4 regions of the Streptomyces sp. NPDC001903 genome follow, and region 4 is predicted to be linked to each of the others. Evidence: riboswitches for the same ligand, from Rfam matches in the RefSeq annotation. Region 4 holds a riboswitch; each other region holds the start of a gene.
What was found. A riboswitch is a leader RNA that binds a small molecule or an ion and turns the genes downstream of it on or off. The one in region 4 is predicted to bind cobalamin.
Positions count from the first base shown of each region.

Region 1: it holds a riboswitch for cobalamin, as region 4 does, so the genes downstream of both, ACFYZS_RS29900 (cobalamin biosynthesis protein) here and metE (5-methyltetrahydropteroyltriglutamate--homocysteine S-methyltransferase) in region 4, are expected to answer to the same signal.
Region 2: it holds a riboswitch for cobalamin, as region 4 does, so the genes downstream of both, ACFYZS_RS05670 (acyl-CoA thioesterase) here and metE (5-methyltetrahydropteroyltriglutamate--homocysteine S-methyltransferase) in region 4, are expected to answer to the same signal.
Region 3: it holds a riboswitch for cobalamin, as region 4 does, so the genes downstream of both, cobN (cobaltochelatase subunit CobN) here and metE (5-methyltetrahydropteroyltriglutamate--homocysteine S-methyltransferase) in region 4, are expected to answer to the same signal.

Region 1 is NZ_JBIASZ010000016.1:55,356-62,853, reverse strand. Features, by position in the region: gene ACFYZS_RS29905 (cobyric acid synthase) at 1-1,547, opposite strand, end outside; gene ACFYZS_RS29900 (cobalamin biosynthesis protein) at 1,544-2,503, opposite strand; cobalamin riboswitch at 2,541-2,692, opposite strand; gene ACFYZS_RS29895 (hypothetical protein) at 2,828-3,049, opposite strand; gene ACFYZS_RS29890 (anion permease) at 3,078-4,358, opposite strand; gene ACFYZS_RS29885 (alpha/beta hydrolase family protein) at 4,714-5,844, shown strand; gene ACFYZS_RS29880 (hypothetical protein) at 5,962-7,416, shown strand; gene ACFYZS_RS29875 (VOC family protein) at 7,471-7,498, opposite strand, start outside.
Region 2 is NZ_JBIASZ010000002.1:445,727-453,224, forward strand. Features, by position in the region: gene ACFYZS_RS05640 (TetR/AcrR family transcriptional regulator) at 1-447, opposite strand, end outside; gene ACFYZS_RS05645 (SRPBCC family protein) at 505-984, shown strand; tRNA gene ACFYZS_RS05650 (tRNA-Met) at 1,081-1,154, shown strand; gene ACFYZS_RS05655 (hypothetical protein) at 1,546-2,145, shown strand; gene ACFYZS_RS05660 (hypothetical protein) at 2,177-2,443, opposite strand; tRNA gene ACFYZS_RS05665 (tRNA-Trp) at 2,555-2,629, shown strand; gene ACFYZS_RS05670 (acyl-CoA thioesterase) at 2,678-3,067, opposite strand; cobalamin riboswitch at 3,211-3,437, opposite strand; gene zwf (glucose-6-phosphate dehydrogenase) at 3,523-4,983, opposite strand; gene ACFYZS_RS05680 (serine hydrolase domain-containing protein) at 5,354-6,502, opposite strand; gene ACFYZS_RS05685 (hypothetical protein) at 6,551-7,498, opposite strand, start outside.
Region 3 is NZ_JBIASZ010000030.1:27,834-35,331, forward strand. Features, by position in the region: gene ACFYZS_RS38495 (precorrin-2 C(20)-methyltransferase) at 1-1,090, opposite strand, end outside; gene ACFYZS_RS38500 (precorrin-8X methylmutase) at 1,087-1,734, opposite strand; gene cobG (precorrin-3B synthase) at 1,731-3,047, opposite strand; cobalamin riboswitch at 3,186-3,323, shown strand; gene cobN (cobaltochelatase subunit CobN) at 3,356-6,964, shown strand; gene ACFYZS_RS38515 (germacradienol/geosmin synthase) at 7,206-7,498, shown strand, end outside.
Region 4 is NZ_JBIASZ010000003.1:173,358-180,855, forward strand. Features, by position in the region: gene aceB (malate synthase A) at 1-169, opposite strand, end outside; gene aceA (isocitrate lyase) at 298-1,587, opposite strand; gene ACFYZS_RS07525 (short-chain fatty acyl-CoA regulator family protein) at 1,959-3,383, shown strand; gene metE (5-methyltetrahydropteroyltriglutamate--homocysteine S-methyltransferase) at 3,461-5,785, opposite strand; cobalamin riboswitch at 5,971-6,126, opposite strand; gene ACFYZS_RS07535 (oleate hydratase) at 6,232-7,498, opposite strand, start outside.

The DNA.
Region 1 (7,498 bases), on a different contig from region 4:
GGGGCGCCGCCCTCGATCAGGCGGAGCAGGGCATCGGTGTCCGCGTGCTCGGCGATCAGATCGCCCAGCAGGTCCAGCTGCTCCTCCCGCAGGGAGGCGAACGAGGTGTCCGGGGAAGGGACGAAGCGGCGGCCGGCAGCCGAGGCCACCTCCCGCAGGAACGCCCGCCGGAAGCCGTCCGACTCCAGCGAGCCGTGCCAGTGCGTGCCCCACACCGAACCGACCCGGCAGCCGTCCAGGAACGGCTCCCCGCCGAGCACCTCGGCCACCCCGTGGTGGATCTCGTACCCGTCGACCGCCTCGCCGAGCGCGGTCCCGGAGGGCCGCTCCAGGGTCTTCTCGCGTTCGAAGCGGATCCGCACCGGCAGCAGGCCCAGCCCGTCCACCGAGCCCGCCCGCGACTCGACCTCGTCCTCGATGTGCTCGCCGAGCACCTGGAAGCCGCCGCAGATGCCCAGCACGGGCCGGCCCTCCGCGGCCCGGCGCAGCAGCGCGTCCGCGAGGCCGCGCTCGCGCAGCCACTCCAGCGCCTTCACGGTGCCGCGCGTGCCCGGCACCACGACCAGGTCCGCGTCGGCCAGTTCCTCGGCCCGGTCCACGAACCGCACCACCACGCCCGGCTCCGCCGCCAGCGCGTCCACGTCCGTGAAGTTCGACATCAGCGGTACCGCGCACACCGCGACCCGCAGCACGTCCTCGCCGACCGGCGGAGCCACCACCGACTCGCGCACCGCCCCCCGCAGGGAGACCCGGAGCCCGTCCTCCTCGTCGATGCCCAGCCCGTGCCGGAAGGGGAGGACGCCGAACGTCGCGCGCCCGGTCAGGTCGCGCAGCATCTCCATGCCGGGCTCCAGCAGGGACACGTCGCCGCGGAACTTGTTGACCATGTATCCGGCGATCAGCGACTGGTCCTCCGGTGACAGCAGCGCCGTCGTCCCGAAGAACGAGGCGAAGACCCCGCCCCGGTCGATGTCCCCGACCACGACCACCGGGAACCGCGCGGCCCGCGCGATGCCCATGTTCACGATGTCCGTCCGGCGCAGGTTGATCTCGGCCGGACTGCCCGCCCCCTCGCAGATCACGGCGTCATACGTGCCCCGCAGCTGCTCCAGGCAGTCCGTGACGACGCCGAGCAACTGCTCCTGCCGCCCACCGTGCAGCGCCTTCCCGGGGGACACGGCGCCTGACTGCGGCTGCGCCGCGGGCCCGGACCCCCCGAAGAACCCGCGCGCACTCATCTCGCCCACCGGCTTGCCCAGCAGCACCACCTGGCTGCTCTGGTCGCTGCCGGGCTTGAGCAGCACCGGGTTCATCAGCGCCGTCGGCTCCACGCGCGCCGCCTGCGCCTGCATCGCCTGCGCGCGCCCGATCTCGGCGCCCTCTCGCGTCACGAACGAGTTCAGCGACATGTTCTGCGCCTTGAAGGGCGCCACCTTCACGCCCTGCCGGGCCAGCCAGCGGCAGATGCCCGCCGTGACCACGCTCTTGCCCGCGTCCGACGTGGTGCCCGCGACGAGGAGTCCTCCGCCGAGCCTGCCGCCGCTCATGCGCGTCCCTTCCGTATGCCGTACGACACCGCACAGCGCAGTGCCACACACGCCCCCAGCGCCAGCCACGTCACCTGACGTGACAGCCGCACCGCGCGTTCGATGTCCGCGACCTCGACCGGCCGCCCCTCCTCGCCGTTCAGCACGGCCCGGTGCTCGACCCGGCCCCCGTACGCCAGGGTCCCGCCCAGCCGTACGCCGAGCGCCCCCGCGAAGGAGGCCTCCACGGGCCCGGCGTTCGGGCTCGGGTGCTTGGCCGCGTCCGCGCGCCAGGCCCGTACGGCCCCCCGCCGGTCGGGCCCGGCCGCTGCGGCGGCCAGCGCGGTCAGCCGGGCGCCCGGCCAGCCCGCGAGGTCGTCGAGCCGGGCGGAGGCCCAGCCGTAGCGCAGGTAGCGCGGGGACTTGTGGCCGACCATCGCGTCGAGGGTGTTCACGGCGCGGAAGGCGAGCAGCCCCGGGACACCGGCGGCGGCGCCCCACACCAGGGCCCCGACCACCGCGTCGGAGGTGTTCTCGGCGACCGACTCCACGACGGCGCGGGCCATCTGCTGCTCGTCCAGGGCCTGCGGATCGCGCCCGCACAGGTGCGGCAGCCGCTCACGGGCCACCTCGGCGTCCCCGGCGGCGAGCGCGCCGCCGATGGCGCGGGCCTCCCGGCCCAGCGAGGTGCCGCCGACGACGGCCCAGGTGGCCGCCGCGGTCAGGGCGATACGGGCGGCCGCGGGCCGGGAGCGCACGGCGCGAGCGCCCAGCGCGCCGACGGCGGCCGCGCCCCCGGCGCACAGGAGGGTGTGTACGACGCCCCGGCCGCGGTCGTCGCGCCACAGGGCGCGCTCGACGGCGGCGGCGGCTCGTCCGAAGGCGGCCACGGGGTGCCCGCGGCGCGGATCACCGAGGATCCGGTCGCCTATCAGGCCCGCCGCGGCGCCGTACGCGAAGACGCGATCGGCACGCATGGTGCAGGTATGTCCTCACTCAGGGTCCGCGCCCTGGTTCGACGTGTCCGGCGGTGGGAGTTCCTGGCTCCCGGGGCGCACGAGCCGCGTGCTCCCCGGTGACAGTGGCGGGACCGCGCCGGATTCGCACCGGACTTCCTCTCCATGCCGCCGTATTGGCTCGGGCAGTCCACCACGCACCGCGAAGGCCCGTCAACTCGCCGTTGACCTGCGGCGGGGCGGGCGGACGGCACACGTCACAGGCGTACGAAAGCTCCCCCCGGGAAACCCCGGGGGGAGCTTTCGTACACCGTGCCCGAATCGATCGGATCGCGCCGACCCGGATCAGGTGACGATCAGGTAGATCCCGTACGCGACGGCCCCCGCGACGAGCGCGAAGCAGGCGTAGGCACCGCTGCGGGCGAGGGTGGCGGCGCCGCCCTGCTCGGTGGCGGCCTCGTGCTTGGAGAGGCCCACCAGGCCCAGCGTGAACAGGGCCACGAGGGCGACGGTGGCGGAGAGGCTGACCCCGAAGACGGAGCCGAGTGCTGCCCAGTCGATCTTCATACTGCGGATTCCTCTGTCGTTCTCGGGGTCAGACCGCGGCGGCGGGGGCCGCCGGCGTGGTCGGGGCGGCCGCCGGGATGGTGGCCTTCAGGGCCTCGTCCGTGACCGCGGCGGTCGTACCGGCCGCGGCCTCGGCGGCCACCGTCGGCGGGACGGTGACGGCGGCCATGGCCGTGGTGACGACACCCGGCTCCTCGGCGGCGGCCTGCTGCACCTCGTTGACGTTGCTGTGGTCGACGACCTGGCGGCGCGAGATGACCCAGATGGCGACGCAGGAGGCGACGAGGAAGAGCGCGACGGCGGCGACGCCGACGTCACCGGTGCGCATGACCAGCTCGGCGCCGGAGGCGACCACGGCGGCGGCCGGCAGGGTCAGGCCCCAGGCGATGAACATGCGGGTGGCGGTGGACCAGCGGACCACGCCGCCCTTGCGGCCCAGACCCGCACCCATGACGGCGCCGGAGCACGCGTGGGTGGTGGAGAGGGAGAAGCCGAGGGTGGAGGAGGCCAGGATGACGCTCGCGGCCGAGGTCTGGGCGGCGAAGCCCTGCTGCGGCTGGAGGTCGGTCAGGCCGCTGCCCATGGTGCGGATGATGCGCCAGCCACCCAGGTAGGTGCCCATCGCGATCGCCATGCCGGCGGAGACGATGACCCAGACCGGCGGGTTGGAGCCGGGCGCGAGCGCGCCGCCGGCGACCAGCGCCAGGGTGATGATGCCCATCGTCTTCTGCGCGTCGTTGGTGCCGTGCGCGAGGGAGACGAGACCGGCCGAGGCGATCTGACCGGCCTTGTAGCCCTTGGCGGACGTCTTCTTGCCGACGTTCCCGCCCAGCTTGTACGTGATCTTGGCAGCCAGCATCGCGGCCGCACCGGCCACGATCGGCGCGGCGACCGCGGGGAGCAGCACCTTGGTGACGAGCGTGCCGCCGTTGACGGCGCCGAGGCCGGCAGAGGCGACGGCCGCGCCGACCAGGCCGCCCATCAGGGCGTGCGAGGAGCTGGAGGGGAGGCCGACCAGCCAGGTGACGAGGTTCCAGAGGATCGCGCCGACCAGGGCCGCGAAGATCACTTCTGGCTGGATGCCCTCTTCGTTGACCAGGCCCTTGGAGATCGTCTTGGCGACCTCCACGGACATGAACGCGCCGACGAGGTTGAGCACGGCGGACATGGCCACCGCCGTCTTGGGCTTGAGGGCGCCGGTCGAGATGGTGGTGGCCATCGCGTTGGCCGTGTCGTGGAAACCGTTCGTGAAGTCGAACACGAGAGCGGTGATGATCACGATCCCGAGGAGAAGCGTTATGTGCTCCATTTACCCAGGCTTCTGTTTGACGTCAGTGGCTCGGCGACCGTAGGCAACCTGGATGAACGGAAGGTGAACTGACTCCGGCGGAGCGGTGTACTGGCCCGTCGTGCCATCGGGACCTTCATCCCCATTTTGTGGCTGATACGGCGATTGATGCACGTCAACGCCCGGTAACCCGGCGGCTCGGGAAGGGGCCGAAGGGCCCCGGGGCCGCCCCGGAGGGGTTCGGGGGGAGATGCAGATCACTTGGAACCGGCAGACCCGCCGGACCGCCCGGTCATCCCTTCCCGCCCCCTCCCGGCCCCAATCGGAGCATTCCGCTCCAGTGGCCCGCCGGCCCTCCCGCCTCGACACTGGAGCCGTGCCTTCCGCCACAGCGACGGCCGCGGCCGTCGCGACCACTCTCGTCGGGGCCGGCGCCGCCGCGGTCGCCGCCGGCCGGTACGCCGCCGACGCCGCCCTGCGCCACGACCCCGGCCGCCCCCTGCCCGGCGGGCCGCGGCTCAGCGTCCACTCCAGCGGCTCCGGGCGGATCACGCTGACCCGCTCGCTGGCCTCCCTGCGCCCGGGTACGTACGGGCTCGGTGCACCCGGGGTGCACGCCGTGGTCGGACCCGTCCTCGACGGATTCGATCCCGGCCCGGACGCCGTCGTACGCCGGCTCCTCGCCGTCACCCACGGCAGCCTCGACCCCGGCACCCGGGTCACCCTCACCCCCCAGGTGTACGTGGGGAACCCCCGCACCGCCCTCGGGCTCGACCACGCCGACGTGGACGTCCCCGGAGAGCTCGGCGGGCTGCCCGCCTGGTTCGTGCCCGCCGCCCGCGACACCTGGGTGATCACCGTGCACGGGCTCGGCGCCGGCCGCGAGCACCCGATGGTGGTCATGCCCTTCCTGCACCGCCAGCGGATGCCGGTCCTCGACCTCGCCTACCGCGGCGACCTCGGGGCGCCCGCGTCACCGGACGGTCTCGGCCACCTCGGTGAATCCGAGTGGCGGGACGTGGACGCCGCCATCCGCTACGCCGTGCGCTACGGCGCCCGCAGGGTCGTCCTGCACGGCTGGTCCACCGGGGCCGCCATGGCCCTGCACGCCGCCGAGCGCTCGGCGCTCGCCGACCGGATCTCCGGGCTCGTGCTGGACTCGCCGGTCCTCGACTGGCACACCACCCTGCGCGCGCTCGTCGCGGCCCGCCGCACCCCGGCCGCGCTGGTCCCGTTCGCCGTACGGGCCGCCGAGGGGCGCGCGGGACTGCGCGCCGACCGGCTTCCGCCCGGGGCCGACCCCGCCGCGCTGCGCGTGCCCGTACTGATCTTCCACGGGCCGGACGACACCCTCGCCCCCTGGGAGCCCTCGCGCCGGCTCGCCGCCGCCCGCCCCGACCTGGTCACGCTGAGGACCGTCCGCGAGGCCCCGCACGGGGCCATGTGGAACGCGGATCCGGCCGGATACGAGGAAGCCCTGAGGCGCTTCCTCACCCCTCTTATGTGAAGGCCGTGTGCCGGACGGGACGGGGAGGGGGGATTCTCCTGGTATGTCCCCCCGTCGACTGGCGATAATGGCTGGTTCCGTTTGGGCTTTAGGCCGGTGACGGGCGAGACTGCTTCCGTGACGTCCCGAAAGCCTGATGAGCAGTTGGCTCGCGACTCCAGACTCCGACTCGTCTCCCCGCGTTCCGTCGCCGCGGCCCGCAAGGCGGTGACCGACCGACGCGCCCGTACCGCCTCCCGGCCCCCCGCGGGCACCCCGGCCACGGCCGAACTCGCGAGCCGGGCCCGGGCCTCGCTGGCCGACGCGGTACGGCTCGCCCGCTGGGCCGAACTCAACCTCGGCGCCGGCGACGGGGGCAGGCCCGCCCCGGCGGGAGCGCTGCCCGCCGCCGACGTCGAACGCGCCGCCGGTGAACTGAACCTGACACACGGACAGATCCGGGTCGGCTGGGACCGCGCCCGGCTCGCCGGCCTCGTCGAGGTGCACGGCGGCCAGGCTCGGCCCGGCTGGCGGCTGCGTGCCTGGGACCGCGACGACACCGCCGTACTGCGCGGCTGGGTCGCCCTGTTCGACGCCTGGTCGCTGGTCCATCCGGCCCCCGCCGACATCGCCCCGGCGGTCGTCGCCGAAGTGGTCGAGGCGATGCCCCAACTGCTGTCCCTGCTCCAGCTGTCCGCCGGTCCCGTGACCGTTCCGGATCTGCTGGACCTGCTCGGGCAGCGGGTCACCGAACTGCGCGACGAGCGCTGCGAGATCCCGTACGACGCCCCCGCGCGGGAGGCCTCGCCCGCAGAGGCTGCGGGCGCGGGCCCGGAGGCCGCCCCCGAGGCGAACGGCCACACGGCGCCCGTCCCGCTCGCCCGGCTGCTGCGCTGGGCGCTCGGCGGGCTCGCCGCCGTCGACGCCGTCACCCTCGGTCCCGCCCAGGCCGCCCTCACCCCGCTCGGCAGCTGGGCCGTCTGGGTCAAGCTCGAACAGATCTGCGTCGCCGCGCAGAGCCCCGCCGGGAACATCGAGCAGTCCGCCGCCGCGATGCTGCACGGCTGCGCCCGGCTCACCCCCGGACCGGCCCGCGCCGAATACCAGGCCTGGCTCGCCGCCCGGCCCGTCGGCCACGCCGTCAGCGAACTGCTGCACGCGGCCCGCGGCGAGGACGCCCTGCTGCGCGGGCTCGCCTTCGAGGCACTGCGCGTGGTCGGCGCCCCGGCCGAACCCGAGGTGCGCGCCGCCGTGCGCGACCCGGCGCTGCGGCCCTACGCCCTGCTCTGGCTGGCCGAGCACGACGGGGTCGATCCCGACGAGGCGCAGGACGTGCTCACCGCCGAGGAGACGACCTGGCTCTGGGTGGACACCGCCGCCGCCATCGCCGACCACGGCGAGGCGGACCTGCTGGCGCGCCACCTCGACTCGGCCGTCCGCACCACCGTCCCGCGGCTGCTGGACGAGGTCCGCGCGGTCGGCCACCCGCGCACCGTCCAGGTCCTGGTCGCCCTGGCGGCCGCGCACCCGGACCCGGCCCTGGCCAAAGCGGTCCGCCGGGCCGCCTTCCAGGTCCACACCGGCGGCGCGTAGCGCCCGCGGCGCCGCGCAGGGGAGGAACGGGAGAACGGGAACGCGCCGCGGGTCTCAGACCTGCGGCGCGTACGTCCCGAAG
Region 2 (7,498 bases), on a different contig from region 4:
CTCGGGCCCGGTCAGGCCGACGGCCGCGCCGACCGCGCCGAGGCGGGCGAACACCCGCTCGTTGCCCCGGTCCGCGCGTTCCCGGTGCTCCTCGGACCAGCCGGCCCGGCCGAACTCCTCGGCGCCGTACAGGAGCAGCGCCGCCTCCCCGGGGTGGGCCCGGCTCCAGGCGACGACGTGCCGGGCGCCGGCGCGGGCCGCGGTGCGGGGGTCGGGGTCGCCGTCGAGGGCGGCGAGGTAGCCCTCCTGGAAGCCCTCGACGGTACGCAGCCACACCTCGGCGAGCAGCGCGGGGCGCCCGGGGAACCGGTGGTACACGGATCCGCTCGGCGCGCCGACCGCCTGGGCGACGGCGGACATGGTGACCGCGGCCGGGCCGCCGGCGGCCGCGAGGAGGACGGCGGCGTCGAGGAGCGCCTCGGCGTCGAATCGGGGTGGTCTCGGCATGAATCAGAGAGTACTCTCTAGTTCAATTAGAGGTTACTCTCCAATTGGAGAAGCTCCATGCCCGTCCACAACGTCCACGAACGCCTGCTGCCCATGAAGGCGGCCGAGGCCGGCGCCCTCCTCGACTCCCTCTCCGACGGGCCGGCCGACCGGCTCTGGCCGCACCTGACCTGGTCTCCCATGGAGTTCGACCGCCCGCTGTCGGCGGGCGCGAAGGGCGGGCACGGCCCGGTCCGCTACACGGTCGCCGCGTACGTCCCGGGTACCTGGGTCCGCTTCGCCTTCAGCGGCCCGCGCGGCTTCCACGGCTTCCACGAGTACGCGGTGCTGCCCGTCGACAACGAGCACACGGTGCTGCGCCACACCCTGTCGATGCGGGTCACCGGAATCGCCCGGTTGAGCTGGCCGCTGGCCTACCGCTGGCTCCACGACGCACTGCTGGAGGACAGCCTCGACCGCGCCGAACACCCGGCCCGGCGCGCCCGCTGGTCCCCGTACGTCCGGCTGCTCATGGCCATCGCCCCGAAGGAGCGCTGACGGGGCTCGAGCCCTTGCTCCCGGCGGGTCCGAGAGGCACCCGCGGTGAAACCTGGTCGAACACCGCCGTGTGGTGCCGTAAGGTGGGTTCACCGACGCGGGGTGGAGCAGCTCGGTAGCTCGCTGGGCTCATAACCCAGAGGTCGCAGGTTCAAATCCTGTCCCCGCTACTGCACCGGAAGGGCCCGGATCCTCACACGGATCCGGGCCCTTCCGCCGTACCCGAACACCTTGACGCTGCCCGGGCCGGTGGATTCGCCACCGGTCTCACCCGGGGCGGCCCACGACCCGCCCCGGAGCCGGAACAAGACGGTATAGCCGAGGCAAAGCACCCGCTGCACCGCCTCTCCGCTTCACCATCATGGGGAGCGTCGGCTGCAGCAGGCTTCGGTGAGCTCCGGGAGTGCTTCATTGGCAGGTATCGCGGGCCGTCAGGCCCGGCTCAGGCTTGCCCGTCGGCGGCCCCGCCCTCAGCGGGTCCGGCCGAGAGAGTCGGCGACACCCGACGCCGAGCCCGGCCGTGCTCCCGCGCTGCGGTGGTGGCGGCGGGTCGATTGGACCGTGACCGCCACGCTGGTCACCGTGCTGGTGGCGGCCGGCGGTCTGCTCTTCACCGGTGTGAGCACGTACTACGCCACCGAAGTGGCGGTGGACCAGCTGAACCAGTCCCGTGAGGACGACGAGACGAAGGAGCGCAAGCAGGCGGAGTTGGTGTCCATGTGGTCGGAGCGATTGGCAAACGGCGGGAGCAGCGGCGTCATCTCCAACCGGTCCTGGGACCCGATCACCGAGATCGCGGTGGTCGGACGCGCGCTACCCGGTCCGAGCGTTTCGAAGCCACGCCCGGACGGCAGGGTGTTCCTGGTCGTGTTCCAGACCCTTCCTCCCTGTGCGAAGGTCACCCTCACCCCCGATGTACTGGTGGCTTCCCTCGGAGACGCGTGGACGCCGGACACCCGGATCGAGGTGGAAACCGTCTGGTTCCGCGACTCCTCCGGAGCATCGTGGAAACGCGACAGCACCAAGCCGCTCGTCCACTCCAAGATCACCCGCGAGGAATTGAAGGCACAGACCGGTGTGGAAGTAACCGACAACACGGTCGACCCGAGACTCCGGGCCCGGGTGGCAGCGGCCGAACCCCTGCAGGAATGCGTCAAGTAGCCTACGGCGCCGCCCAGTCGCCCCGGGCGCGTCACCTCGTCCGGTTTTTCCTCAGCTCGGCGAGCCAGGCGCGCAGCTGTTCGTCGTCGTGCAGGTAAGCGCCGCTCTCGTCCGCGGGAAGGTCGATTCCGTGGAGGAGACAGAGTGCCCACCAGGAGATGTCGTCCCAGTCCAGCCCATCGTCGGCCACCCACCGGCCGGCCCAGCGGTCGGCCTCGTCCCGGGTCAGCCGTCCATCGACCAGCGCGACGAAGCGCTCCTCGATCTCGTCAAGCGTCGGCTGGTGGCGGGCGTCCATGCCCTGACGGTACATGCAGGGCGCAGGTCGGCCGATGCGGCACCAGGGGGTGTCCTGTCGATCGGGCCCGGCCTGATCGACGGGACACCCCCTAGGATCACGGGCGTGGGCGGGGCCGTAGCGCAGAGGTCGACGCGCGTGGTCTCCAAAATCACGAGGACGCCGGTTCGAATCCGGCCGGCTCCGCCCCGCCCCGCGCCGTGGGTCTGGCGACCCGCTCGGACCCGGCCCTGCTCAGGAGGTGGCGGGGCCTTCCGGCGCCGAGGCCGAGGACTGCGGCGTTTCGAGGGTCGGGACGGGCCGTGGCCGGCCCTCGGCGTCTATCGCGACGAAGGTCAGCCGGGCCGTGGCCACTCGGCTCGTGGGACCCGAGGCGTTCCAGCGTTCGGCCCCTACGCGCACGCCGACCGTCATCGAGGTCCGGCCGGCCCGTTCCAGCTCGGCGTCGACGCTGAGCAGGTCCCCCGCGCGTACGGGCGCGAGGAAGGACATGCGGTCCACGGCCACGGTCACCGCGGGGCCGTCGGCGTGGCGGCCGGCCGCCGCGGCGGCCGCGTCGTCGATGAGCTTCATCACCACGCCGCCGTGGATGGTGCCGTAGAGGTTGGTGTCGTGCTCGCTCATGATGTGGGCGAGCGTCACCCGGGAGTCACCCGGCTGCTTGGACAGGCGCTCGGGGGTGGCGGTCAGGTCGGCCACGTCAACTCTCCTTCGCGAGTTGCGGCGGGAAAGGGCACCGGCGTGGTCGCCGAGCCCCCGCATGCCGTTTCGGCATGCGGGCAGCGGGCAGGTCTTCGGACTCGCGGGCATGCCTGCCGGTCTCCCGGCGGGCTCCTACTGGCCGTCGCTTCCCAGGACCGTTGTCCGGTCCCAGTGCGTATGACGGCGGTCGTTCCCGCTCACCGCTGCGGGGCAGTCCCGGATTCCCACCGGGTTCCCTCTTACGACGCATCCCGCCTGGCGGACGGGGCGAACCAGCTGCACCGGCCACCCTACTCGCGCCGACAACGACCCCCACCACGGGTGCCTCCGTGCCCCCGCGAGGCCGGCCGGCGCCAGCCAGGGCTTTGCGGACACCCCTACGCGGACGTGGCCCGCCGGTCGGGCAGGTGCCAGCGGTACGGCGCGACGAGGGCGTCGATGCCGCCCGGACCCCAGCTCCCGGGGGCGTACGGCTCCACCGCAGGCGGGGTGTCGAGCAGCGGGGCCGCCACCTCCCAGAGCCGTTCGACGCCGTCGGAGCGCGTGAACAGGGACTGGTTGCCGCGCATGGCCTCCAGGAGGAGGTGCTCGTACCCCTCCAGGAAGTTCTGTGCGGCGAACGAGGTGCGGTAGTTGAAGACCATGTCGCCGTCGGCCAGCTGCATCGTGGGCCCCGGCTCCTTGACGAGGAAGCGGACGGTGATGGACCCGGGGTCGTCGAAGTCGATGACGAGTTCGTTGCTCCGGCCGTCCGCGGCTGCCCGCGCGTCCAGCGGGAACATCCGCAGGACGGGCTCGCGCAGGCCGAGCGTGACCACGTGCCGGCCTTCGGCCAGGGCCTTCCCCGTACGCAGGTGGAACGGCACCCCCGACCAGCGCCAGTTGTCGATCCCGACCCGCAGCGCGACGAACGTCTCCGTGTCCGACGCCGGATCCACTCCCTGCTCGTCGCGGTAGCCGGTGTACTGGCCTCGGACGACGTGCGCGGGGTCCAGCGGGCGCATGCTGTGGAAGACCTTGACCTGCTCGTCGCGGAGCGCGTCCGCCTCCAGGGCGACCGGCGGTTCCATGGCGATGAACCCGAGCAGCTGGAAGAGGTGGGTGACGACCATGTCGCGGAAGGTTCCGGTGCCCTCGAAGAAGCGGGCGCGGCCCTGGATGTCGATGTGCTCGGGAACGTCGATCTGTACGTGGCTGATGTGCTCCCGGTTCCACAGCGGTTCGAAGAGGCCGTTGGCGAAGCGGAGCGCCAGGACGTTGTCGACGGCTTCCTTCCCGAGGAAGTGGTCGATCCGGAACACCCGAGACTCGTCGAAGACGGCGTGGATGGCGGCATTGAGCTCGCGGGCGGACGCGAGATCGGTGCCGAAGGGCTTCTCGACGATGACCCGGCCGTCCCCGGCGAGCCCCGTGGCGCCGAGCAGCTCGATCATCGAGGTGAACGCGACGGGGGGCACCGCGAGGTGGAAGAGCCGGCGCGGCTCGCCCCCCAGGGCCGCCTCGGCCTCGCGTACGGCTGTCATCAGGGGATCCGCCGCTCCCGTGTCGGCCGCGCCGAAGGACAGGGCGGCCGCGAACGCCTCCCAGGCCGGGCCCTCGGGCCGCGAACGCCCGAACTCCGCCACCGCCTGCTGCGCGTGGTTGCGGAACTCCTGGTCGGTGAGGGCCTCCGTCGCCGGCGCGGTGCCGACGATGCGGTAGCGCCGCGGCATCAGCCCCGCTCGCGCCAGGTGGAACAGCCCGGGCAGCAGCTTGCGCCGGGCCAGGTCGCCCGTGGCGCCGAACAGCACGATGACGTGGTCCGCGGGCGGCTCGGGGGACTGGGCGGGCTGGACCATCGGGCATCCTCACTCGTCCGCGCCTCAGCGCTGCACCGGCCCGGTCCGGGCCCCGTGCCGTCTTCCGACGCGCCACCCTGGCGGCGGCCGTGCGTCCTCAGGCCCCACTCTGCGCGTCCCCGGCCGATCCGGCACCCCGGGCCCGTACGGACGGGAGCGTGCACGGGCGGGCCGCTGGTGCTCAGGTCGCCGCAGGCACCTGCCGATGGCGCGGCGGCCATCCGCAGCGGCCCCGCTCGCCGGCGTGCGGGCCTCGCCCGGGCGGGACTGCGCCGCCCGGGCGGGACTGCGCCGCACGGGCGAACGGCGCCGCCGGGGCCGGCGGTCGCCCGGTCTTGGAGCAGCCCCGCCGTCCGGCCTCCGACGTCCCTCAGCCGTCGGCAGCCACGCCGAACTCGGTGGCGAGGATGTCGTCGAAGACGCCCAGGCCGCTCCAGTCTCCGTTGACCTGGCTGGTGAGCAGGTGTTCGCCGTCACGGGAGCCCACGGCGTAGGTCCAGGAGCCGTACGTCGCGCCCGCATTGCCCCAGACCGTGACGCCGGCCGGCAGCGCCTGGGAGAAGACGCCCAGGCCGTACCGGGTGCCCGGAATCCACGGCACGGGTCCCGCGGTGTCGACGGTGGTGAACATCTCCTGCTGCTGATCGGCGGGCAGCAGGTTCCCCCGGAGCAGCTCGCCGAGGAAGCGCCGCAGGTCGCCGGTGGTCGAGACGATACCGCCGGCCGCCCATGCGAAGGACTGGTTCATCTCGGTCGCGTCGTGCACCTCGGGCCGGGGGCCGGGGGCGAACAGGGTGGAGTAGTGCCGGGGGTGCGGCCCGCGGATCGTCGGTTCCGCGTCCGGCAGGTAGGTCCCGGTCAGCTCCAGGGGCCGGAGGATCCGTTGCGTGAGCGCTTCGCCGAACGTCCCGCCCGTGACCTTTTCGACGATCAGGGCGGCCAGGAAGTAGTTGGTGTTGGAGTAGAGGAACGCGTCCCCCGGAGCGAAGGCCGGCGGGGTGGCCAGGCCGATGCCGACCAAGCGCTCGGGGGTGTAGGTGTCGTGGCGGTGCTCGAACCACTGCGCGCCGATGCCCTTCTTGAAGAACTCCGGGTCGTTGCCGTAGTTGAAGATGCCGCTGGTGTGGTTGAGCAGCTGCCGGACGGTGATCGAACGGCCGTCGTAGCCGTTGCCCGCCACCAGTCCGGGCAGCCACCGCTCCATCGTGTCGTCGAGGCCGAGCCTGCCTTCGGCCGCCAGCTGCAGCACCAGCACGGCGGTGAACGCCTTCGTCGTGCTCCCGATGCGGAACCGCTCGGACGGGTGGCGCTTGCGCCCGGTCGCGGTGTCGGAGAAGCCCGCCGAGCCGAACCACTCGCCACGGCCGTCACTGACTTCGACGACGATGCCGGGAGCGCCGCCCTGGGCCACGGCGCCGTCCAGGGCATTCTGCAGTGCGCAGCGGACGGGGGCCGGCGCGGGGTCCGTCGGGGCACCCTCCACGGTTGCGGTCGCCTCGGCGGAGTGGGGCGTGGTCATGGCGGTCTTCCTTTCGGGTGATCGGTTCATCGGGGCGGGAAGGCGGGGTCAGCACGCCGGCCGGGAGAGCACGGGGCCTGCGGCGGGCTCGGCCGCGGCCGCTTCGACCGCGGCGGAGTCGGCCGTCACGGGCTCGGCTGTGGCCCGTCCGGCCGTGGCGCGTCCGGCCGTGGCGCGTCCGGCCGTGGCGCGTCCGGCCTTCGCGATGACTGCTGCGGTGGTCGCCGCCGTGAGGAGCAGCACCGCGGCGAGGGCGAGGAGGGTGGCGGCGTCGGGATGGATCAGGGACTGGCCGCGCCACGCCTGCCAGGTCACCACCGCGACCAGCCCCGTGTAGCCGAGGGCGGCGCTGCCGACCAGGCGTGCCCGTACCTTCTCGTCGCGCAGCCGGACGTGCTTGGCGGCCAGGGCGCCCAGTACCGCGGTGATCACGAGCAGCACCTGGATGCCGTGCAGGGCGAAGAAGTGCGGTACCCGGAAGTCGCCTCCGGTCACGCTCCAGTTGGTCAGCGGCATGCCGTGGCCGTCGGGGTCTCCGATGCCGTGGCCCTGGTACATCTGTACGGGGCGGCCGTTGGCGTCGGTCACCGTCCGGGAGTGGATCTCGGTGATCATCCAGAAGACCGGAACGACCATGCCGAAGGTGGCGAGCGCGAGGCCTGAGCGGATGGCGCGGTTCAGCGCCGCTCCCCCGGTGCGCTGGATCAGTACGACGACCGCCAGGATCAACTGCGCGACGACGATGACCATCACGCCGAAGGTGAGGAGCGGGACCAGGGCCAGGGTGACGGGGTCGCTCCGGTCCGCGTTGAAGTGGCTGAAGGTGCCGCGCGCCGCCTGGGCGGTGATGGCGCCCACCTCGACGGTGGCGGCCACCGCGAAGACGGTGCCCAGCCACCGTCCCAGCCGTCTGCCCCTCGTCAGCTTGGTCAGCAGCCAGGCCAGCGTGCCCGCGTAGAGGCCGAAGGCGAAGCCGAACTTGAGCGGCTTCACCCA
Region 3 (7,498 bases), on a different contig from region 4:
CCGGCAGGACCCGTACGGGCACGTCCTTGTACTCGGGCTGCCCGGCGACCTCCAGGACGGCGGTGGCCATGGCGAAGACGCCCGGGTCGCCGCCGGAGACCACGGCCACGCGCTTGCCGCGGCGGGCCAGGTCGAGCGCGAACTCGGCGCGCTCCGACTCCACCTTGTTGTCGGAGCCGTGCCGGACCTGCCCCGGCTTGGCGGGGACCCGGTCCAGGTACGTGGTGTACCCGACGAGCACCTCGGCGTCGGCCAGCGCCCGCCGCGTCTCGGGGGTGAGCCAGAGCGGCCCGGCCGGGCCGGTGCCGACGACCACGACCTCGCCGGGGCCGGACGGCACGCTGCCCGGATTGCCGATGCGGCTGGGCACGACGGCGACGGCGAAGTACGGGACGCTGTCGGGGTCGGTGTCGGCGAGGACGCCGGTCCGCTCCCCCTCCATGGTGGCGCGCTCCACGTACCGGGCCTCCGCGAGGCGGCCGCTGCCCTCCATGGCCCGGCGCACGGCGGGGAAGGTGCGGCCGAGCTTCATCACGACGGCGGAGTCGGTGGCGGCGAGGCGGGCGGTGAGCTCCTCCTCGGGCAGGGTGCCGGGCAGGATCGTCAGCACCTCCTCGCCCTCGACGAGCGGGGTGCCCAGGCGGGCCGCGGCGGCGCTGACCGAGGTCACGCCGGGGATCACCTCGGCCTCGTAGCGGTCGGCGAGCCGCTTGTGCATGTGCATGTACGAGCCGTAGAAGAGCGGGTCGCCCTCGGCGAGCACGGCGACGGTCCGCCCGGCGTCCAGGTGCGCGGCCAGCCGGGCGGCGGAGGCCTCGTAGAACTCCTCCATCGCGCCCTGGTAGCCGCCGGGGTGGTCGGTGGTCTCGGTGGTGACCGGGTAGACCAGCGGCTCCTCGACGTGGTCGGCGCGCAGGTGCTTCGCGGCGATCGAGCGGGCGATCGAGCGGCCGTGGCGGGCGCTGTGGTACGCGACGACATCGGCCTCGGCGATGACCTCGACGGCCCGCAGGGTCATGAGGGAAGGGTCGCCGGGGCCGAGCCCGACGCCGTACAGCTTTCCGGTACCGGTGCCGGCTGCGGTGCTCATTCTTCCTCGCTCGCGATCGCGTTGACGGCGGCGGCCGCGATGGCGCTGCCGCCGCGCCGGCCGCGCACGATCAGGTGGTCGAGCCCGGAGGCGTGGGCGGCGAGCGCGTCCTTGGACTCGGCGGCGCCGATGAAGCCGACCGGGACGCCGATGACGGCGGCGGGGCGCGGGGCGCCCTCCTCGATCATCTCCAACAGCCGGAACAGGGCGGTCGGCGCGTTGCCGACGGCGATCACGGAGCCTTCCAGCAGGCCGCGGTCGCGCCAGACCTCGAGGGCGGCGGCGCTGCGCGTGGTGCCCATCTTGGCGGCGAGGGCCGGGACGGCCGGGTCGGACAGGGTGCAGATCACCTCGTTGTCCACGGGCAGCCGCTTGCGGGTGACACCGCTGGCGACCATCTGCACGTCGCAGAGGATCGGCGCGCCGGCGTGCAGCGCGGCCCGCGCGCGGAGCACGACGTCCGGGGTGTAGCCGAGGTCCTGGGGCAGGTCGGTCATTCCGCAGGCGTGGATCATGCGCACCGCGACCTGGGCGACGGAGGCGGGCAGCCCGGAGAGGTCCGCCTCGGCGCGGATCGTGGCAAAGGACTGGCGGTAGATCGCCGCGCCGTCCTTCTCGTACTCGAACACTGTGTACTCGCTCATTTCTTCGCTGCGTCGTGGGAGGTGGTACGGCGTACGGCCGCGAGGGCCGCGGGAAGTTCGGAGGCCGGGACGCCCCGGAGCGGGGCGCGGCCGGTCGCGGTCAGGTCGTACCCGTCGGCGGTGGCGACCACGTCGGCCCAGGCGGTGCCGCGGGGGTGCCCGCACCGGCGTTCGCAGCCGGACCAGTGCACGGGCAGCGGGCGGGTGCCCGGTGCCGCCTGCACCACGACGGCGCGCGCGTCGGCGCGTACGTCCGCGCGGGATTTCGCGCAACCCGGCTTCCCGGTACAGGCGGTGACGGACCGCCAGGGATCGCCGGGAGCGGTCACGAGCCCGGCCGCGGCGAGCTCGGCGAGCGCGCCCGCGGCGGCTCCGGCGGGCAGGCCGGGGACGACGATCCCGCGCCAAGGGGTCAGGCGGAGCCGGCCCGTGAGCCCGGCCAGCCGGCGCCACTGGGCGGTGGTGAGGCGGCCCAGCGGCGCGAACACGCTGAGCGCGGCGGCGCCTTCGGGGCCCTCGACCACACCCGGCTCGGGGGGCGGTCCGCTCGGGGCGGCGCGGTCCCGTACGACGGCGGCCGGGATACCGGAGGCGGCGAGTCGTGCAGCCAACTCCTCGGAAAGCATGGCCTGTTCGGCAGGAAGCTCCGACACCCGCCAGGCCCGGGTACCGGCCCGGCGGACGGCGTCCAGGAAGTACCCGGCGGCCGCGAGCGCGGCCCGCGGACCGTCGGCGGCGGCCACCAGCAGGGCGTCCGCCGGGTCGGCCGTCCACAGCAGGGCCCGGTCCCCGTCCCCGGCGGCGGCCAGGTTCACATCGGCGTCGAGCGAGGTGACGTCCCCGCGGCCGTCGTCGAGGGCGAACAGGAAGCGCCCGGACAGCCCGGCCGCCGGCGCGCTCGCGCACAGCAGCCGGTCCAGCTCCGCCACCCAGGGCGCGACGTCGGGCAGCGCCCGCCGGTCCAGGCCCGTCAGCGGCGAGGCGACGATGTTGCGGACCCGCTCGTGGGTGGGCGCGGGCAGCAGCCCGGCCCGTACGAGCACGCCCTGCAGCTCGCCCCCGCAGCTCGCACCGAGCCCGCGCAGCTGCGCGTTGCCCCGCGAGGTGAGGTCGATGTGCCCGTCGCCGAGCCGGTCCGCCGCATCGGCCAGGAGCAGGGCCGCGCCCGCGTCGAGCATCCCGCCGGGTATCCGGATCCGGGCCAGGTGCCCGTCGTCCGCCGCGTGCAGCCGCAGCGCACCGGGGCAGGCGTCACCGCGGTCACGTATGACCGGTTCGTCCCGCGATGCGGCGGAAGGGGGCTGGGGCGGCATGGCGGCGAGCATACCCACGATTGCCCGACCCCGGCCTGTGTCCGTCACCACCCGCCCCCGCGCCCCACCCTCCGCCCGACCTGCCCCGATCCGCTCCGCGGGCGTCGGACACCCCCACTCCCGGCCAGGGAGAACGCCACCTAAGATGACCACCGGCGGAGCCACGTGGCCCGCTGGGAGGAAGCCCGGTGCGAATCCGGCGCGGTCCCGCCACTGTGAACCCGCGGAGCGATCCGCCGGGTGAGTCAGGAACTCCCGCTGTCCTCACTGCCCGGGGCGCGGAAACCCCGAGGAAGGCATGCCGCCGCATGATCCTGCTGCTGTCGACGTCCGACACCGATCTGCTCAGCGCCCGCGCCGCGGACGGCCCCGTGCCGTACCGGTTCGCGAACCCCTCCCGCCTTCCCCTCGAAGACCTCCCCGCCCTGCTCGACGGCGTCGACCTGGTCGTCGTACGCCTCCTCGGCGGGCTGCGCGCCTGGCAGGACGGGCTCGACCTGCTCCTGGCGCCGACCCAGACCCGCCCGGTGGTCGTCCTCACCGGCGAACAGGCCCCGGACGCCCAGCTGATGGAGGCCTCGACGGTCCCGATCGGCATCGCCGCCGAGGCGCACGGCTACCTCGCCCACGGCGGCCCCGCCAACCTCGACCAGCTGGCCCGCTTCCTGTCCGACACCGTGCTGCTCACCGGCCACGGCTTCGAGCCGCCCGCCGCGGCGCCCACCTGGGGCCCGCTGGAGCGCACCCCGGTGCGCCCGTACGGCCCGCGCATCGCCGTGCTGTACTACCGCGCCCACCAGATGAGCGGCAACACCGCCTTCGTGCACGCGCTGTGCGACGCCATCGTGGAGACCGGCGGGACGCCCGTACCGCTGTACGTGTCCTCCCTGCGCAGCCCGGAGCCGGAGCTGATCGCCGAACTGGAGTCGGCGGACGCGATCGTCACCACGGTGCTCGCGGCCGGCGGCACCAAGCCCGCCACCGCCTCGGCCGGCGGGGACGACGAGTCCTGGGACGCGGGCGCGCTCGCCGCCCTCGGCGTGCCGATCCTGCAGGCCCTGTGCCTGACCGGCTCGCGCAGCGCCTGGGAGGAGAACGACGAGGGCCTGTCCCCGCTCGACGCCGCGACGCAGGTCGCCGTGCCCGAGTTCGACGGCCGCCTGATCACGGTCCCGTTCTCCTTCAAGGAGCTCGACGAGGACGGACTGCCCTCGTACGTGGCCGATCCCGAGCGCGCCGCCCGCGTCGCCGGCATCGCCGTGCGGCACGCCCGGCTGCGGCACATCGAGCGCCGCGACAAGAAGATCGCGCTCGTCCTGTCCGCGTACCCGACCAAGCACTCCCGCATCGGCAACGCGGTCGGCCTCGACACCCCGGCCAGCGCCGTGGAGCTGCTGCGCACGCTCATCGCGGGCGGTTACGACTTCGGCCCCGTCGAGGAGATCCCGGGCCTGGTCTCGGGCGACGGCGACGAGCTGATCCGCGCCCTGATCGAGGCCGGCGGCCACGACCAGGACTGGCTGACCGAGGAGCAGCTGGCCCGCAACCCGGTCCGGATCCCCGCGGCCGACTACAAGCGGTGGTTCGCCGAGCTCCCCGCCGAGCTGCGGGGCAGCGTCGAGGAGCACTGGGGCGAGGCCCCGGGCAACATGTTCGTGGACCGCTCGGCCAACCCGGAGGGCGACATCGTCCTCGCGGCGCTGCGCCGCGGGAACCTGCTCATCCTGATCCAGCCGCCGCGCGGCTTCGGCGAGAACCCGATCGCGATCTACCACGACCCGGACCTGCCGCCCTCGCACCACTACCTGGCCGCGTACCGCTGGATCCAGGCGAGCGCGCAGGACGGCGGCTTCGGCGCCGACGCGATGATCCACCTGGGCAAGCACGGCAACCTGGAGTGGCTGCCGGGCAAGAACGCCGGCCTGTCGGCGGCCTGCGCGCCCGACGCGGCGCTCGGCGACCTGCCGCTGATCTACCCGTTCCTGGTCAACGACCCGGGCGAGGGCACCCAGGCCAAGCGCCGCGTGCACGCGACGCTGGTCGACCACCTGGTGCCCCCGATGGCGCGCGCGGAGTCGTACGGCGACATCGCACGCCTGGAGCAGCACCTGGACGAGTACGCGCAGATCTCCGCGATGGACCCGGCGAAGCTTCCGGCGATCCGCGCACAGATCTGGACGCTGATCCAGGCCGCGAAGCTCCACCACGACCTGGGGCTGGAGGAGCGTCCGGACGACGACGGATTCGACGACTTCCTGCTGCACGTCGACGGCTGGCTGTGCGAGGTCAAGGACGCCCAGATCCGCGACGGTCTGCACGTCCTGGGCGGCGCTCCGACCGGCGACGCCCGGGTCAACCTGGTCCTCGCGATCCTGCGCGCCCGCCAGATCTGGGGCGGCACGACGGCCCTGCCCGGCCTGCGCGAGGCGCTCGGCCTGGACGAGTCCGCGGCCACCCGGACGACCGCCGACGAGGCGGAGGAGGCGGCCCGCGCGCTGGTCCAGGCGATGGAGGACGCCGACTGGGCGCCGGAGGCGGTGGCCACGGTCGCCGCGGACCACTCCGCGGACGTCGCGGCGGTCCTGGACTTCGCGGCCCGCGAGGTCGTCCCGCGCCTGGCCGGCACGACGGACGAGATCGCGCACGTGGTGAGCGCGCTGGACGGCGCCTTCGTCCCGGCGGGTCCCTCGGGCTCCCCCCTCCGCGGCCTGGTCAACGTCCTGCCCACGGGCCGGAACTTCTACTCCGTCGACCCGAAGGCCGTCCCCTCCCGCCTCGCGTGGGAGACGGGCCAGGCACTGGCCGACTCGCTCCTCACCCGCTACCGCACGGACAACGGCGAGTGGCCGGCCTCCGTCGGCCTGTCGCTGTGGGGCACGAGCGCGATGCGCACCTCCGGCGACGACGTCGCCGAGGCCCTCGCCCTGCTGGGCGTCCGCCCGGTCTGGGACGAGGCCTCGCGCCGCGTCACCGGCCTGGAGCCGATCCCGCTCGACGAGCTGGGCCGCCCCCGCATCGACGTGACCCTGCGCATCTCGGGCTTCTTCCGCGACGCCTTCCCGCACGTCATCGGCCTGCTGGACGACGCGGTACGACTGGCGGCGGGGCTGGACGAGCCCGCGCAGGAGAACTTCGTCCGGGCCCACGCGCAGGCCGACCTGGCCGTCCACGGTGACGAGCGCCGCGCGACCACCCGTATCTTCGGCTCGCGCCCGGGCACGTACGGCGCCGGCATCCTCCAGCTGATCGACTCCCGCGACTGGCGTACGGACGCCGACCTCGCGGAGGTCTACACGGTCTGGGGCGGCTACGCGTACGGCCGCGGCCTGGAGGGCCGGGCGGCGCGCGAGGAGATGGAGACGGCGTACAAGCGGATCACGGTGGCCGCGAAGAACACGGACACCCGCGAGCACGACATCGCCGACTCGGACGACTACTTCCAGTACCACGGCGGCATGGTGGCCACGGTCCGCGCGCTGCGGGGCACGGCCCCGGAGGCGTACATCGGCGACTCGACCCGCCCGGAGACGGTCAAGACCCGCACGCTGGTGGAGGAGACGTCCCGCGTCTTCCGCGCCCGCGTGGTGAACCCGAAGTGGATCGAGGCGATGCGCCGCCACGGCTACAAGGGCGCCTTCGAGCTGGCCGCGACGGTGGACTACCTCTTCGGCTACGACGCCACGACGGGCGTGGTGGCGGACTGGATGTACGACAAGCTGACGGAGACGTACGTCCTGGACCCGACCAACCGCGCCTTCCTGGAGGAGGCCAACCCCTGGGCCCTGCACGGCATCGCGGAACGCCTCCTGGAGGCCGAGTCCCGCGGCATGTGGGAGAAGCCGGACCCCCGGATCCTCGAATCCCTGCGCCAGGTCTACCTGGACACGGAAGGCAACCTCGAGGCCGATTCGGAGTAGTCCGCTCCGCGGCGCCCGCACCTGCCGAGCCGTCCTCCTCGCCCCCGCCGTGGGCGAGGAGGACGGCTTTTGCCGTGCGCGTATCCCCCACGAGGCACCTGCGGCCCAAAACGGCTCGCGCGTCACCTGAAGCGGTGAACTCCTCCTTGTCCCGGCGGCGAAAGGGGTAGGGCCCTGCTGATCTCGTGCGGGGGGCCGCAGGCAAGGGCCCCCGCGCCCCGGACGAAAGGTCCAGCCCGCCGTGACACAGCCGTTTCAACTGCCGGATTTCTACGTGCCGTATCCGGCGCGCCTCAATCCCCACCTGGAGACCGCGCGAGCGCACACCAAGCGGTGGGCCCGCGGCTTCGGGATGCTGGAGGGGTCCGGCGTCTGGGACGAGCGGGACCTCGACTCGCACGACTACGCGCTGCTGTGCTCCTACACCCACCCCGACTGCGGCGCCGACGCGCTCGATCTGGTCACCGACTGGTACGTGTGGGTCTTCTTCTTCGACGATCACTTCCTGGAGGTCTACAAGCGCACCCAGGACCG
Region 4 (7,498 bases):
GGTGGCCCGAGCGGCGCCGTCGCTCCTTGAGGATCTCCAGGCGGCGGTCCGCGAACGCGGCGTCGAGCAGGCCGATGAACTCCAGGGCCCCGGGGGTCAGGATCTCTTCGTGGCGGTCGCCCGGCGTTCCGAGGACCTCGACGCGGCGGGTGGGTGCGTGGGTGGACATGCGGGTCTCCTCCGGGAGAGGGCGGGGCAGGACGGAGGCGGGTCTCCGGCCCTCGGGGATCACGGGACGACGCGGGCCGGGCGGGGTGCCCGGGTGGTGCGTACGCGGGCACCCCGCCCCGAGGCGGCCTAGTGGAACTGCTCCTCCTCGGTGGAGCCGGCGAGCGCGGTCGTGGACGAGGCCGGGTTGACGGCGGTGGAGACCAGGTCGAAGTAGCCGGTGCCGACCTCGCGCTGGTGCCTGACCGCGGTGAAGCCCTGCGCCTGTGCGGCGAATTCGCGCTCCTGGAGGTCCACGTACGCGGTCATGCCGTGCTCGGCGTAGCCGCGGGCGAGGTCGAACATGCCGTGGTTGAGGGAGTGGAAGCCGGCGAGGGTGATGAACTGGAAGCGGTAGCCCATGGCGCCCAGCTCACGCTGGAACTTGGCGATCTGGTCGTCGTCCAGGGCCGCCTTCCAGTTGAAGGAGGGCGAGCAGTTGTAGGCCAGCATGTGGTCCGGGTACCGCGCGTGGATCGCCTCGGCGAACTCGCGGGCCTGCTCCAGGTCCGGGGTGCCGGTCTCCACCCAGATCAGGTCGGCGTACGGGGCGTACGCGAGGCCGCGGGCGATGACCGGGGCCATGCCGCCCCGGACGCGGTGGAAGCCCTCCGCGGTGCGCTCACCGGTGCAGAACTCGGCGTCGCGCTCGTCGACATCGCTGGTCAGCAGGGTGGCCGCGAGCGCGTCGGTACGGGCGATGATCAGCGTCGGGGTGTCCGCGATGTCCGCGGCCAGGCGGGCCGCGTTCAGCGTACGGATGTGCTGCGCGGTGGGGACGAGGACCTTGCCGCCAAGGTGGCCGCACTTCTTCTCGGAGGCGAGCTGGTCCTCGTAGTGGATGCCGGCCGCGCCCGCCGCGATCATCGCCTTGGTGAGTTCGAAGGCGTTCAGCGGACCGCCGAAGCCGGCCTCGGCGTCGGCGACGATCGGGGCGAGCCAGTCCGTCGTGTCGGTGCCGCCCTCGGCGGTGGCGATCTGGTCGGCGCGCAGCAGCGCGTTGTTGATCCGGCGGACCACCTGGGGAACGGAGTTGACCGGGTAGAGGCTCTGGTCCGGGTAGGTGTGACCGGCCTGGTTGGCGTCGGCGGCCACCTGCCAGCCCGAGAGGTAGATCGCCTGGAGCCCGGCCCGGACCTGCTGGACGGCCTGGCCGCCGGTGAGGGCGCCGAGCGCGTGGACGTAGTCCCGCTCGTGGAGCTGTCGCCACAGGCGCTCGGCGCCGCGCCGGGCCAGGGTGTGCTCCTCGCGGACGCTGCCCGACAGGCGGACCACGTCCTCGGCGGAGTACGTCCGCTCGATGCCGGCCCAGCGCGGGTCGCTCGCCCAGCGCTCGGCGAGGTCCGCTGCCGCCGCCGTCGTGTTCGTCGTGTCTGCCATGACCGTCACCGTCTCCATGAGTCGCTTGGGAAAGCCCCCGCACGTCATAGGTGCGAAGTGTTGGCACCAGGTGCCATGAATGAGATCGCGGCCCGCCGTTCCTCGTGTGGAACGAGCTGAGCAATGTTGCCGCACCACGCGGTGGAGCCTGCCGGGATTGCCGATATCAGGGCGTGAATCGGGTCCTGTTGGTTCCATCCGTGCCGCCTGGTCCGGCGGGCCGCAGGACGACTCTCGCAGTGACACCCAGTGCCATCAATCCTGGACGCGTGCTAAGTTCTGCGCATCTTCCCGCGCAGTTTTGCCAAGGATGCGAAGGCCGTCCGATGCGGCTCTGCGCGCAGGCGGCTCCGCAGCACCACGGAGGTTCGGTGAGCAAGACGTACGCGGGCGCGCGGCTGCGCAGGCTGCGCGAGGAACGGCGGATGAGCCAGGCCGATCTGGCCCGGGTGCTCGCGATCTCGCCCAGCTACCTGAACCAGATGGAGCACGACTCCCGCCCGCTCACCGTTCCCGTGCTGCTGCGGCTGACGGAGGCCTTCGGGGTCGATCCGGGCTTCTTCTCGGAGCGGGACACCAGCCGGCTCGTCGCGGACCTGCGCGAGGCGTTGGCCGGGGAGGTCGCCGAGGCCCGGGTCTCCGCCTCCGACCTCGCCGAGCTGGCCTCGCGGATGCCGGCGGTCGCCCGGGTGCTGCTGGACCTCGGCCGGCGGTCCCAGCTGCTGGCCGAGAGCCTGGCCGGGACGCAGGACGGGCGCGACGCGGTACCGGGTGCCGGTGGCGCCGCGGGAGCCGTGCCGCGCTCCCCGCACGAGGAGATCAGGGAGTTCTTCTACCGGCGCCAGAACTACCTCCACGACACCGACTCGGCCGCCGAGGAACTGGCCCGCGCGATCCGGATCCGCCCCGGCGAGGTGGTGCGGGTCCTGTCCGCGCGGCTCGCCGACGCGCACGGGGTGCGGGTGAGCGCCGACTGCGACCGGCTGCACCACTACGACGAACGGGGCCGGACGCTGCACCTGTCCGCCCGGCTGCGGCCGGGGCAGCAGGCCTTCCGGATGGCGACGCAGCTCGCCCTGCTGGAGCACGCCGACGAGCTCGACCGGTGCGCGTCGCAGGACTTCCCGGCCGGGTCCACCGCACACGGCCTGGCCCGGATCGGCATCGCCAACTACTTCGCCGCCGCGCTGATCCTCCCGTACCGCGCCTTCCACAGCGCCGCCGAGGAATTCCGCTACGACATCGAGCGGCTCACCGACCGGTTCGGACTGGGGTACGAGACGGTCTGCCACCGCCTGAGCACCCTCCAACGACCCATGCTGCGCGGGGTTCCGTTCTCCTTCGTGCGCGTGGACCGTGCCGGGAACATGTCCAAACGGCAGTCCGCGACGGGGTTCCACTTCTCCCGGGCGGGCGGCACCTGCCCGCTGTGGAACATCTACGAGGCCTTCGCCGCCCCGGGCCGGATCCACGTCCAGGTCGCCGCCATGCCCGACGGGCAGCGCCACCTGTGGACCGCCCGCGCCGTCACCCGGCACCGCGGCGGCTGGGGGGAACCGGGCAAGACCTTCGCGATCGGGCTGGGCTGCGAGATCCGGCACGCCTCGCGGCTCGTCTACTCCGACGGCCTCGACCTGGACAACACCTCGGCCGACACGCCCATCGGCATGGGCTGCCGGCTGTGCGAACGCCTGGACTGCCCGCAGCGCGCGGTACCGCCGCTGGGGCGTCCGCTCGCCGTCGACGAGAACTCCAGCACGTTCGTCCCGTACCAGGTCGCCGACCGCGCGCAGTGAGCCGCGGCCTCCCCCCTCAGAAGCCCTCCCGGGCCCGGGTCGGACGCCCGGCGGGCGTCCGACCCGGGACTCCTGCGTCAGGAGTTGTCGGCCGTGAGCTCCGCGCGCACGGCACGCGCGGCCGCGACGAGGTTCTCCAACGAGGCTCGGGTCTCGGGCCAGCCGCGGGTCTTCAGCCCGCAGTCCGGGTTGACCCAGAGCCGTTCGGCGGGGATGGCCGCGAGCCCCTTGCGGAGCAGGGCGGCGGCTTCCCCGGTGCTCGGGACGCGCGGGGAGTGGATGTCCCAGACGCCCGGTCCGGCCTCACGCGGGTAGCCGTGCCGGGCCAGTTCGCCGGCGACCTGCATGTGGGAGCGGGCCGCCTCCAGGCTGATGACGTCGGCATCGAGGTCGTCGATGGCCCGGACGATGTCGCCGAACTCCGCGTAGCACATGTGCGTGTGGATCTGGGTGTCCGGCCGGACACCGCTGGTGCTGAGCCGGAAGGACTCGGTGGCCCAGGCGAGGTACTCCGCGTGGTCGGCCGCGCGCAGCGGCAGGGTCTCCCGGAGGGCGGGTTCGTCGACCTGGATGACCGAAGTGCCCGCGGCTTCGAGGTCGTCGACCTCGTCGCGCAGGGCGAGGGCCACCTGGCGGGCGGTGTCCCCGAGGGGCTGGTCGTCCCGTACGAAGGACCAGGCGAGCATCGTGACCGGGCCGGTCAGCATGCCCTTGACGGGCTTGGCCGTCTGTGACCGGGCGTACGTGGTCCAGCGCACGGTCATCGGCTCCGGGCGGGAGACGTCCCCGGCCAGGACCGGGGGCCGGACGTAGCGGGTGCCGTACGACTGGACCCAGCCGTGCCGGGTGGCCAGGTAGCCGGTGAGCCGCTCCGCGAAGTACTGCACCATGTCGTTTCGTTCGGGCTCACCGTGCACCAGGACGTCGATGCCGGTCTTCTCCTGGAAGGCGAGCACCTCGCGGATCTCGTCCTTGATCCGCTCCTCGTAGCCCGCGGCGTCGAGGCGGCCCGCCCGCAGGTCGGCGCGCGCGGTGCGCAGCTCGTCCGTCTGGGGGAAGGAGCCGATGGTCGTCGTCGGCAGCAGGGGCAGCCCGAGGAGGGCGCGCTGGGCCGCGGTCCGCTGCGCGTAGGGCTGCGAGCGCCGCGCGTCGGCATCGGTGATCGCGGCGGTACGGGCGCGCACGGCGGGGTCGTGGGTGATGGCGGAGGCGGCCCGGGAGGCCAGGTCGGCGCGGTTGGCGGCGAGTTCGGCGGCGATGGCGTCGGTTCCCTGGGCGAGTCCGCGGGCCAGGGTGGCGATCTCGGAGGTCTTCTGGCGGGCGAAGGCGAGCCAGCGGCGGATCTGCGGGTCGATGTCGCGTTCGGCGCTCGCGTCGAGCGGGACGTGCAGGAGGGAGCAGGACGCGGCGACGTCCACCCGGGCGGCGAGGCCCAAGAGGGTGGCGAGGGTGGTCAGGGACTTCTGGTGGTCGTTGATCCAGATGTTGCGGCCGTCGACCACTCCGGCGACCAGGCGCTTGCCGGGCAGTCCGCCGACCGCGGCGAGGTCCGCGAGGTTCGCGGCGCCGCCGCCGGTGAAGTCGAGGGCGAGGCCTTCGACGGGCGCCGCGGCCAGCACCGGGAGGGCGTCCCCGAGCCGGTCGAAGTACGAGGCGACGAGCACCTTGGGCCGGTCGGCCGGCGCGCCGAGCTCGCGGTAGGCGCGGGCGGCGGCGTTCAGGTCGGCCGGGGTGCGGTCCTGGACCAGGGCGGGCTCGTCCAGCTGCACCCATTCGGCGCCGGCGGCGCGCAGGTCGGCGAGGACCCGGGCATAGACGGGCAGCAGCCGGTCGAGCAGGGTCAGCGGCTGGAAGTCGGCGGCCACGCCGGGGGCGGGCTTGGCCAGGAGGAGGTAGGTGACGGGGCCGACGAGGACCGGGCGGGCCGGGTGCCCGAGCGCGAGGGCCTCGCGCAGTTCGGCGACCTGCTTCGTGGAATCGGCGGTGAAGACGGTGTCCGGGCCGAGCTCGGGGACCAGGTAGTGGTAGTTCGTGTCGAACCACTTGGTCATTTCGAGCGGGGCGACGTCCTGGGTGCCGCGGGCCATCGCGAAGTAGCCGCCGAGGGCGTCGGCGGCGACCGCCGCGCGGTGCCGCTCGGGGACGGCGCCGACCATGACACTGGTGTCCAGGACGTGGTCGTAGTACGAGAAGTCGCCGGTCGGAACCTCGGTGATGCCGGCGTCGGCCAGCTGCCGCCAGTTCGAACGGCGCAGGCCGGCCGCGGTCTCCCGGAGGGCGTCTGCGCTGACGCGGCCCTTCCAGTAGCCCTCGACGGCCTTCTTCAGTTCGCGGCCCCGGCCCTGGCGGGGGTAGCCGTACACGGTGGCTCGTGCTGCCGCGGCTGCGGGCTTCGCTGTCACGGAACTCTCCTTCGCGAGATGTGTCCTGAACACCCCGGTGGGGGACGCGGACGCGAAGGAACGACAGAGCGCGCGGAGCACGCCGCGGGGGAAACACCGCAGGTGCCGCTCGCCGTGTACGCCGACCCGCCCACGAGGTCACCGGGATTTCCGCACGGGGAATCGTCCGCGTGCGGGCAACGGGCAGGTCTTCGGACTCGCGGGCACGCCGGCCTCTGTCGAGGCGGACACCTACTGGCCGTCGCTTCCCAGGACCGTTGTCCGGTCCCAGTGCGTATGACGGCGGTCGTTCCCGCTCACCGCTGCGGGGCAGTCCCGGATTCCCACCGGGTTCCCTCTTACGACGCATCCCGCCTGGCGGACGGGGCGAACCAGCTGCACCGGCCACCCTAGGGGGCGTGATCGCTCCCCGGCGAGCCGCGTCCGCGATGCGGACGCCCGGAGGATCAGTGCCGGTGCATGGTGTGCAGGGCTTCGAGCAGGACCTTGGGGTCGTGGCCGCCCTTGTGGACCGGCGGGGGCTGCCGGTCCAGGCCGAGCAGTCGCGCCACGGCGGTCCAGGCGGTGCGCACCGAGTACTCGACGGTGAACACCACGTCGTCGGGGACTTCGGCGTACTGGCCGATGAAGGCCAGGTTGGTGGATCCCTCGGGGACGACTTCGGGTCGGTCGCCGGCCTTGCGGACCAGGAACTGGCTGGTGATGTACGGCATCAGGGCCGGCCGTACGACGGACGACTCGAGGATCTGCTCGCTCTGCGCGAGGCGCAGGTGCCCCAGCACCTCGGTCAGCATCTCGCGGCCCGTGCACTCGGCCATCGTCTTGCCCACGTGGTCGCCGGGCGCGTCCGGGAACAGCGCGTAGCCCCACCAGACGTAGGTGTCCTCGGGCTGTTCGTGGAAGTGCGGCTGGTGGTTGAGGACGATGGTGAGGAGCCAGGCCGAGTCCTTGAAGGTGATCAGCCCGCCCTTGCCGGCCTCGCTGCCGGAGAACTCCTCCATGGCCTTGAAGAAGGTCGGGTCCTTGGTGGTTACGGTGAAGGACCCCCAGGTGGAGTCCTTGACGCAGGAGTCGAACACCGAGGGGTCGCCGAGGTGCGGGCGCTTGGCCGCCAGGGCGTGCCACAGGCGCCACGAGGCGTCGGGGCCGGAGGTGTCCGCCACGGCGGCGGTGTCGGTGGATCCGAGGGTCGAGTTCGCGGTCATCGAACCGTTGGTGACGAACACCAGGTCTTCGGCGGCGACGGGGATCCGCTCGGTCCTGCCGTCGCGCGTACAGGTGAGGGAGGTGACGGTGATGCCCTCGCCTTCGGCCAACTCGGCGTCGGTGACCGTGGTGTTCATCGAGAAGGTGACACCTTCGCCCCGCAGCCAGGCCTGGAGCGGGCGCACGATCGAGTCGTACTGGTTGAAGCGGGTGCGGTAGATCCCGGACATGGTGTCGAAGGTCTTGAACAGGTGGACGAACCGGTTGAGGTAGCGCCGGAACTCGATCGCCGAATGCCAGGGCTCGAAGGCGAAGGTCGTGCACCACATGTACCAGAAGTTGGTGGTGAAGAACTCCGGGGCGAAGCAGTCGGAGATGCGCTTGCCGTCGAGGCGCGACTCGGGGGTCGCCACGCACGCGACCAGGTCGAGCCGGTCGCGCTCGGAGAAGCCCATGGAACGGGTGTCGACGCGGCGGCCGGCGCCGTCGACGAGGCGGGCCTTGTCG